Regions from separate parts of the Oceanobacter sp. 3_MG-2023 genome, predicted to be linked through region 2. Evidence: predicted binding sites of a transcription regulator. Region 2 holds the regulator's gene; the other holds the start of a gene.
What was found. The regulator PhoB, encoded in region 2, activates phosphate uptake and scavenging genes when phosphate is short. The targets are predictions, from matches to a motif close to TGTCATANNNNTGTCANA.
Positions count from the first base shown of each region.

Region 1: the regulator PhoB is predicted to act here: its motif matches at 2,265-2,282, upstream of Q8W32_RS02875 (choice-of-anchor I family protein).

Region 1 covers NZ_JAUYVX010000002.1:211,065-215,450, forward strand. The annotation lists gene Q8W32_RS02870 (hypothetical protein) at 1-176, opposite strand, end outside; gene Q8W32_RS02875 (choice-of-anchor I family protein) at 396-2,177, opposite strand; gene Q8W32_RS02880 (YebC/PmpR family DNA-binding transcriptional regulator) at 2,490-3,212, opposite strand; gene Q8W32_RS02885 (tRNA-uridine aminocarboxypropyltransferase) at 3,415-4,122, opposite strand.
Region 2 covers NZ_JAUYVX010000016.1:15,847-20,232, reverse strand. The annotation lists gene cysZ (sulfate transporter CysZ) at 1-488, shown strand, start outside; gene phoR (phosphate regulon sensor histidine kinase PhoR) at 490-1,800, opposite strand; gene phoB (phosphate regulon transcriptional regulator PhoB) at 1,807-2,505, opposite strand; gene ubiA (4-hydroxybenzoate octaprenyltransferase) at 2,613-3,509, opposite strand; gene Q8W32_RS14270 (chorismate lyase) at 3,512-4,096, opposite strand; gene Q8W32_RS14265 (rubredoxin) at 4,246-4,386, shown strand, end outside.

The sequences.
Region 1 (4,386 bases), on a different contig from region 2:
TTAAACAGGTAGCGATGACCAGGAAGACAGAAATCAAATGGAGCTTTCATCGGGCACACGCGCAATGATTTCTCGCGCGCCCCAACGGGAAAGACTTCGTAGTCCTGATGGATATTCCAGTTTGCAATATCGATGATCTGATCAGGCTTCTGATAAACCTCTTGCCGATCAATCATGGCGTTGTTACGCCATTAAAAGACAAAATTCCTAACTGGTGTAATACGGCATACGATCGACAGACGATCTCTGTATGGCAAAGAAATAGTATCCATGAATCGAGGCTCTAACAACTTGTCGGTTTGCCCAGCAGATAGCCAGGGGGACTACAGACGGTTATGGGAGACAGGCATAAAAAAACCGGCTATTCAGCCGGTTTTTTTCGAGCGTGGTGCGACTTACTTGAATTCGTACACGGTAGTAGTACCGGACACTTCGTTACCCACAATAACCAGGGCGTTACCGCTTGGGCTGTTGTCGGCAGAGACAAAGGCCAGACCTTCTGGAGCCAGATCGCCAGCTGCGCCAGCGGCCAGGTTGCCATCGTCGATTTCGTCGATATCAACAGAGAAGTCACGGTTCAGTTCGTAGGTTACAAACTGTGGTGCGAACGGGTTGCTGACGTTAAACACCATGATGCCACCCTGACGTTCGAGACCAATAAACGCGTAGGTTTCGCCGTTCACTTCACCCAGAGTCAGGCCTTCTGGCTCTGGCCCTTTGTTGTCGGAACGGTTGTCGATCTTGTTGTTGTCGTTGGAGGCGTTGAAGTAATAAGGCGTGGTATCGGCAACGGTTTGCTCGAACTGATCGCCAGAATCAAACACCAGGTCGCCTTCTGCATTCCAGATAGAGAACGAGCGCGCGCCGTAGACGTAGATTTCATCGATATCGCCGTCGTTGTCGGTATCGCCATCAACGCCGGATACGGTCAGGCCACCCAGGCCAGCGTCGGCGTCTTGCAGTACGGCAATCTGGTCGGAAGTGAAGGCTGTGGTATCCAGGTCCAGGTCTTCCAGATCGGATTCTTCAGAGAAGCCATCGTAGTCCCGAGCATCACCTTCGTTGGCGGTAACGATATAGGTGTTGCCGTTAAACGAGTAAGAAGCGATGGAGTCTGGCATGTACATGCCAAGCAGTGGTTGCTGTTCGATATTGGCAACCTCGTCTTCCTTGTTGGCATCCAGGCCGTTGCCTTGAACACTGTGGTCCTTGAAGCCCAGCGCTACTACGTCTGTTACCGTAGCGGTAGCGATGTCGACGATTGCCATGGCGTTGTTTTCTTGCAGCGATACAAAGGCCGTGCTGTTGTCGGCAGACACTGCAATATATTCTGGCTCCAGATCCTGGGCGACGGTGGCACCAGGGCCAAAGATACGGACGTCGTCATCAATCGGGGTGGCGCCATCAGTATTGAACGCAGAGAAGCCCGCGGTGCTGACGGTTGGTACGCCGTTGACGAGGCGGATGATGGAGACTGAACCCTCTGGGTCAACGGTGTAATCATCGTTGGGCTCGCCTTCGTTGGCGACCAGTACGGTGTTACCGTCGGGTGAGAAGGTGATCATATCTGGCAAGGCACCCACTTCAACAGAAGCAAGGAACGTCAGCGAGTCGCTGTTGTAGAAGTAAGCACGACCGTTGTCCTGTTTGGTATCTGCTTCGACGGCGAGGGCCAGAATGCCATTACTGACGGCAACGCTGTTAACACCACCGACTTCGAAGCCGGCTACACCGGCGTCTTCGGCAGAAATAGTGCCCAGCAGCGTTGGGGCGGATGGATCATTCAGGTCGAGCACGTCAACCGCGGCATTCCCTGAGTTGATCACAAACAGTTTGTTGGTGGTGCTGTCGAAGGCAACGATTTCAGCACCGCCATCGTCATAAATACCCGACTCATAACGGCCGACCTGAACCAGCTGACCACTGAAGCCATCAACACCATCGGTACCATCAACACCATCGGTACCGTCAACACCATCGGTGCCGTCAACGCCATCGGTGCCGTCAACGCCATCGGTGCCGTCAACGCCATCGGTGCCGTCAACACCATTGGTGCCGTCAACGCCATTGGTGCCATCAACACCATTGGTGCCGTCATCGCCATCAGAGCCACACGCAGCCAGCAGTGATGCCATTGCTACAGCCAGTGCCGTCTTCTTCATCATCTCAAGAGTCATTGCGATATCCTTTGTAAGCCAATGTTTTTTAAGGTCATATATGGTGCGTTAGCGTATGACTGTTTAATGACAGTGCTTTGACTCGGGTATGACAGTTGGATGACACTCAAATGGCAGAATGCTGACGCCATTAAAGAGTTTCAGAGAGGCTAGGGAGCGGGTGTTGGAGTGGGTGTTACTGATCCATTAAAGAATCAATACAAGCGAGAAGTGGATCATAACCGGGCAAGAAAACGGTAGCCGGTGTGGTGCGGCCAACAGCGGAACAACCGCCAGAGCTGGCGGCTGTTCAAGACCTGCAATCGCTGGGAATCAGCTTTCAAATTCACCGTTATGGTAGATTTCCTGCACATCTTCCAGATCGTTCATCAGATTGGCAAAACGCTCAAAGTGCTCGACATCGTCGGCGGCAATCGGGTGCGGCATCTGCGGCAGATAGGTGATTTCTTCCATTTCGAAATCAATATCAGGACGCCAGCTGGTCAGAGCGGTTTTGGTTTTGAAAAACTCAGTAGGTGGCACCAGCACCGTTACCATGCCGTCTTCGCAGTCGATATCCGAGACATCGATATCCGCTTCCATCAGCATCTCCAGCGCGTCATCTTCGCTGTCATCGGCAAATACAAACATGGCGCGATGATCGAACATGTGTGAGACCGAGCCCTGGCTGCCCAGTTTGGCCTTGCATTTGGAGAACACACCGCGGATTTCACCGAAAGTACGGTTGGGGTTATCGGTCAGGGCGCTGATCAACACCATGGCCCCACCCGGAGCAATGCCTTCGTACAACGCGGGCTGGAAATCTTCGCCCGTGCCACCGTTGGCTTTGTCGATGGCCTTCTCGATCACGTGGGTCGGTACCTGGTCTTTCTTGGCCCGATCGATCAGGGAACGCAACGACAGGTTTGCCGATGGGTCGGTACCGCCCGCCTTGGCGGCTACATAAATTTCACGGCCATACTTGGAGTAGACCTTGGTTTTTGCCGCGGCCGTTTTGGCCATGGATTCTTTCCGGTTTTGATACGCTCTGCCCATGGGAATCAGTCTTTTCTTGGGTGAATAAGTCAAAAAACGCCCGAATTGTACCCATTGCAGCGGAAGCTGTCTTGTCGATCCGGCCGCAGGCCATGGATTTCCACCGCAAAGCCGACGTCTGTCAGTCGTTGCTGAATCATTCTGAGCGCCAGAAAACAGCCTTCTGACCGCTGATTAAATCCGCGGCTGGCCACATTGCCGCTCAGTGACTGGGCTTGCCGGCCAGATAACGTTCACGGAACAGGTTGAAATATACCGCCAGACGGGCGCTGGCAACCGGTGCCTGCAACTGCTGCAGGATCTCGATCGTCACCTCAGCAGTACCCAATTGATAATCGTGCGCCGCTTCCCGTAACTGATAGTTGCCCGGAGCCTGTGGCTGAATACCCAACACCGGCAGATTAGCCAGACTGGGGCTACGGAACATCTTGCGCGCTTCGCGCCAGCTGCCATCCAGCAATACCAGCAGCGGTTTGCGCCGGGACTCAGCGGCCTGTGTACGGTATTGCTGCAACGCCGCAGGAGTATCGAGGCGACGGTGACTGTCGGCGTACTGGAACGGAAACACCAGTACAGGGGCATAAGCCGGATTGGTCAGCAACGCCAGCAGGGCCGGATCCGGCTCGGTGCGATTCCACAGAAAAGCGTGATTATCGCTTAATACATCCGCCACCAGACGGCCGCTGTTACTGGGTTTGTAGACCTCACCCTTATAAAAAATCAGACAAACGGCCGCTTCATCCGACGGCGCTGGCCGTTCTGAACACAAACACAAGGGCACCGACAGCAAACAATGCGGACAACGAACCATCCGCCCGCCACGGGCAATAAATGCCCGCCGGGACTGCGCCAACTCGCGCTGACGCAGACGAGTAACCGCATTTTCGAGCACAGGAGGAACATCAGACATGATCAGTACACGGGGAGAAAAGGGAGCGCATAGTGAGGCAAAGTGACCGCAGCGGCAAATTGTGGTTGCCTTATCGGGTAGAAGCGGGCCAGACCGTCGTCAGAAAACCGGGACAGAACAATGGTTAAACAGCGGTGTTTGGGTGGTTGAACAGCGATACCGGGCGATAGGGGATAGGGGATAGGGGATAGGGGATAGGTTCGGAGTATGAACCGGTATTGAACAGGCCTGGCGCGGTTAAACAATAGCCCCGAGAGACAGAAT
Region 2 (4,386 bases):
TGATCTCGGGGTATTTTTTCAGTGCGGTGTTGTTGCTGTTGGCGAGTCCGTTTTATGGCTTGCTGGCGGGCAAGATCGAGCAGCGTCTGGGGCATGAGGTCGAGGACGAATCCATTGCCGCGTTGATCCCGCGTACGGTGATACGGGAGCTGGTCAAGATGGGTTATTACCTACCGCGTTATCTGTTGCTGCTGTTGTTGTCGTTTGTGCCGGGCGTCAACTTGCTGATGCCCTTCGTCTGGTTCTGGTTTGGCAGCTGGGTGATGGCGTTGCAATACAGTGATTATACTCTGGATAACCAGCAGCAGAATTTCCGCGCCAGCCGAGAGCAGGTGGCTACCCAGCGCTGGACGGCCTGGGGATTTGGTGGGGCGGTGTCGGTGCTGATGGCGGTACCATTACTGAACTGTCTGGTGCCCCCGGCGGCGGTGATCGGGGCTACGCTGTGGCAATTGCAACGGCAGGCCGATCAGTCACGGGCCGGTTGATCTATTGGTTGGCCTCATCACGGTTGTCAGATAAGCAGGCTGCGGGGAAAACACAGGTGAATGTGCTGCCCTTGCCTTCGATGCTGCTGATTTTCAGCTCGCCGTCATGGTGCAGCAAGACGTGTTTGACAATAGCCAGCCCCAGTCCGGTACCGCCAGTGGCGATGCTGCGGCTGGGGTCGGCGCGATAGAAGCGCTCGGTCAGGCGGGGGATGTGATGCTGGGCAATACCGATGCCGTTATCCGAGACGCTGAAATGCCCTTTGCCGCCTTCGGTATACCAGCGCAGTGTGACGTCACCCCCTTCCGGGGTGTATTTGACGGCGTTGAATACCAGGTTGGAAAATGCACTGCGCAGCTCATTATAAAAGCCCATCATTTTTTGATCCTGATCGATGGTCAGGGTAATGGTGTGCTTGCTGCTGCTGAGTGATGCGGCATCGCGACGGATGGCTTCCAGCAGCGGCTGCAGCTCGATAGGCTGAGGCTGTTCCGTCTTGCCGGTTTCCAGCCGTGACAGCATCAGCAAATCCTTGAGCAGGTTTTCCATACGATGACTTTGTTCGCTCATTTGCTGCAGCATGCGGCCCCAGCGTGGTGGCAGCATCTCGGAAGCGGCTTGCATGGTTTCGACGTAACCGGCAATCACGGTCAGCGGTGTACGTAATTCATGGCTGACGTTGGCAACAAAATCCTTGCGCATTTCTTCCAGTTGTTTCAAACGGGTGATGTCATGAATCAGGATCAGGCGATCCTTGCGGCCAAACAGGGTGATATTGAACTGCAGGTAAATGCGCGGATTGATGGGCGATCTAATCGTGAGCGGTTCCTGATAATCGGCCTTGTCGAAGTAGGCCTTGAATTCTGGCGTGCGGATCAGGTTGGTGATGGGTTGGCCAATGTCTACCGGGTTGCGTAACCCCAGGTAGTTTTGTGCGGCCTGGTTCCAGAATTCCAGCGCGCCGCTGGCATCCACCATCAAGACAGAATCTTGCAGGGCCGCGGTTGAGTCCTGGATACGATTGATAATGGCCTGCAGGCGCTGCTGGTGTTTGATATTGCTTTGCTGCAAGCGCTGGTTCTCGGTAAAAATCGCTCCCCAGATGCCCAGTGTTCGTGGTAATACGGTGGTTTGTCCCTGATCCAGCCAGCGGTGCAGGCGGTACAGTTGCAGCCATTGCCAGGTGATATAGGCCCCCATCATCAAACACAATGCTTCCAGCGGCCGGTCAAAAAAGACGTAACCACAACCAACGGCCAGAATCAGCAAGTAGACAAGGCGGCGCAATTCTCTGCGCCAGACGGGGGACATCAAAATTCAGGAGGCTTTGGTCGAAAAGCGGTAGCCGGTGCCACGCACGGTTTGGATCAGTTGTTCGTGAGACTCACCGAGTGCTTTGCGCAGACGACGAATATGCACGTCAACGGTGCGCTCTTCAACGTACACATTACCACCCCAGACTTGATCGAGCAGCTGGGCTCGGGAGTAGGCCCGTTCCTGGTGGGTCATGAAAAACTGCAACAAACGATACTCCGTAGGGCCGATGTCAATCGGGTCGCCATGAGCGGTAACGCGATGGCAGACCGGGTCCAGCATCAGGCCGCTGACTTCAATGGGCTCTTCGATGCCTTGTGGGGTGGAACGGCGCAAGACGGCTTTCAGTCGTGCGACCAGTTCTCGAGGGGAAAACGGTTTGGTGATGTAGTCATCTGCCCCCGCTTCCAGCCCTTGTACTTTGTTATCTTCTTCGCCCTTGGCCGTCAGCATGATGATTGGCAACTCAGCGGTGCGGTCTTCACGCTTGAGGCGCCGGGCAAATTCGACGCCACTGGTGCCTGGCAGCATCCAGTCGAGTAAAATCATATCAGGCTTTCGATCGATAATCTGCGCATGTGCTTCCTGTACATTGGCAGCCTCAAGGCATTCATACCCGGCCATTTCCAGGGCCACGGCGATCATTTCCCGGATAGGGGCTTCATCGTCCACAATAAGAACGGTCTTGCCAGCTTTGGTCATAAGGCTCGTCACGCAAATGTCACAATAGGAATAATGCGGAGGTATTACACTGACCTAGTGTTACAAGCATGTGACACTGTTGGCATTGGCGTCAAGCCTGACACCAATTACGCGCTGGACAGGGCGTAGTGTGACAGGAGTCCGGCCCAGATCAGCGTGCCATACCAATGGGCTGCCAGAAACACTTTCATGCAGGCTTCCCGGCGGCGACTGCGGATAGACCATAATTGCCAGACCAGATACCCTCCGGCGACGCACCAGGCCAGATAAAACGGCCAGCTTGCTTCCAGCTGATTGCCCGTCAGTAACAGACAAAAATGCGCCATTCCGTAGAGAATGGCGATCATGGTGACATCCAGGTCACCAAACAGGATCGCCGTGCTTTTGACACCAATCAGCAGATCATCGTCGCGGTCGACCATGGCGTAAATTGTGTCGTAACCGACCGTCCAGCAAACATTGGCAATAAACAATAACCAGCAGACAGCGGTCAGCTCATTGGCCTGTGCGGCAAAGGCCATTGGAATCGCCCAGGAAAATGCAGCGCCGAGAAACACCTGTGGCAAATGGGTATGGCGTTTCATAAAGGGATAAAGTGCTGCCAGAGCGACCCCGCCGAGGGATAACCAGATGGTCAGGGCATTGGTCAACAGCACCAGCGCCAGACTGATCAGGCACAGCACAATAAAGCCGGATAATGCTTCGCGGTCAGAGATACGTCCTTGAGTCAGGGGACGGTCCTGGGTGCGTTTGACATGGCGGTCGATATGACGGTCGGCGTAGTCGTTAATAACACAACCGGCCGACCGCATAAGAAATACGCCCAGAGTAAAGATCACCAGATTGGCAATGGAGGGAATGCCCTCGGCGGCAATCCACAGCGCCCACAAGGTCGGCCAGAGCAGCAGATAAGAGCCAATCGGCCGGTTCAGGCGTGTCAGCTGCACCCACTGATACCAGTTGGGCCAGAGTTTGTTGAGTGAGGCGGACAGAGGTGATTGCATAATCAACGCCTTGTGTCGTCTGACAAAGGAAAGGAGGCGGATACCAGCAAGGACGAGAAGGCTTCCGTTACCAGCAGTGGTGCACCATGAATTGTAAATACCGAACGCCTGGCCCAGCCAAACGGGTTGGGCTGGTTGACTGTTGACGCCCTTGTGCGGCTGAATTTCAGCGGTTGGCGGCGCAAACTGGGCTGGCGGAACAGATAGCTGCCAAGCGAGCGGTTACCAAGATGGCGAATCTGTTGTCCTACCCGTGCAAGGCTGGTCAATGGAATGGCAGTGCGGGCTCGCACCAGTTCCGTTTGTCCCAGGCACAAGGAAACCTCGCGTACCCAAACGGGTTGGCGTCCGTGCAGCTTCAGGTCTGCCTGTTCGGTTGGTAAAGCCGGGCCGCAATATTGTCGGATAACCTTGACCGAAAATGTGCTTGGGTCCAGTGCCTGCAAACGCTTGGTCAGTGACCCGGCGTCATTGAGCCAGTGACGCCACTCGCGGGGAATGCTCGCCAGTGTTACACAAAAGCGCCCGCTCCAGCGTGGTGTTGTGGCCAGAAGTTGCGCATGGTATCTGGGTATAGTGCTTTTCATGGCGGCGCAGCATGCGTCAAATCGCATTTAGTGGCAAGAGGATTGCTCTGTCCATTGATTTTATGCGGGTTGGACAGTAGCTTAGGCGGCCGAAGTATCGAGTCGGCTGATGCAACATCGGCTCCAGCCGTTATTATGACAGGTGTGACATGAAAAAATGGCAGTGCGTGGTGTGCGGCTGGATCTACGATGAAGCCGAAGGCGCACCAGAAGAAGGTATCCCGGCAGGAACCCCTTGGGAGGACGTGCCAGCAGACTTTACCTGCCCGGATTGCGGTGTCGGTAAAGAT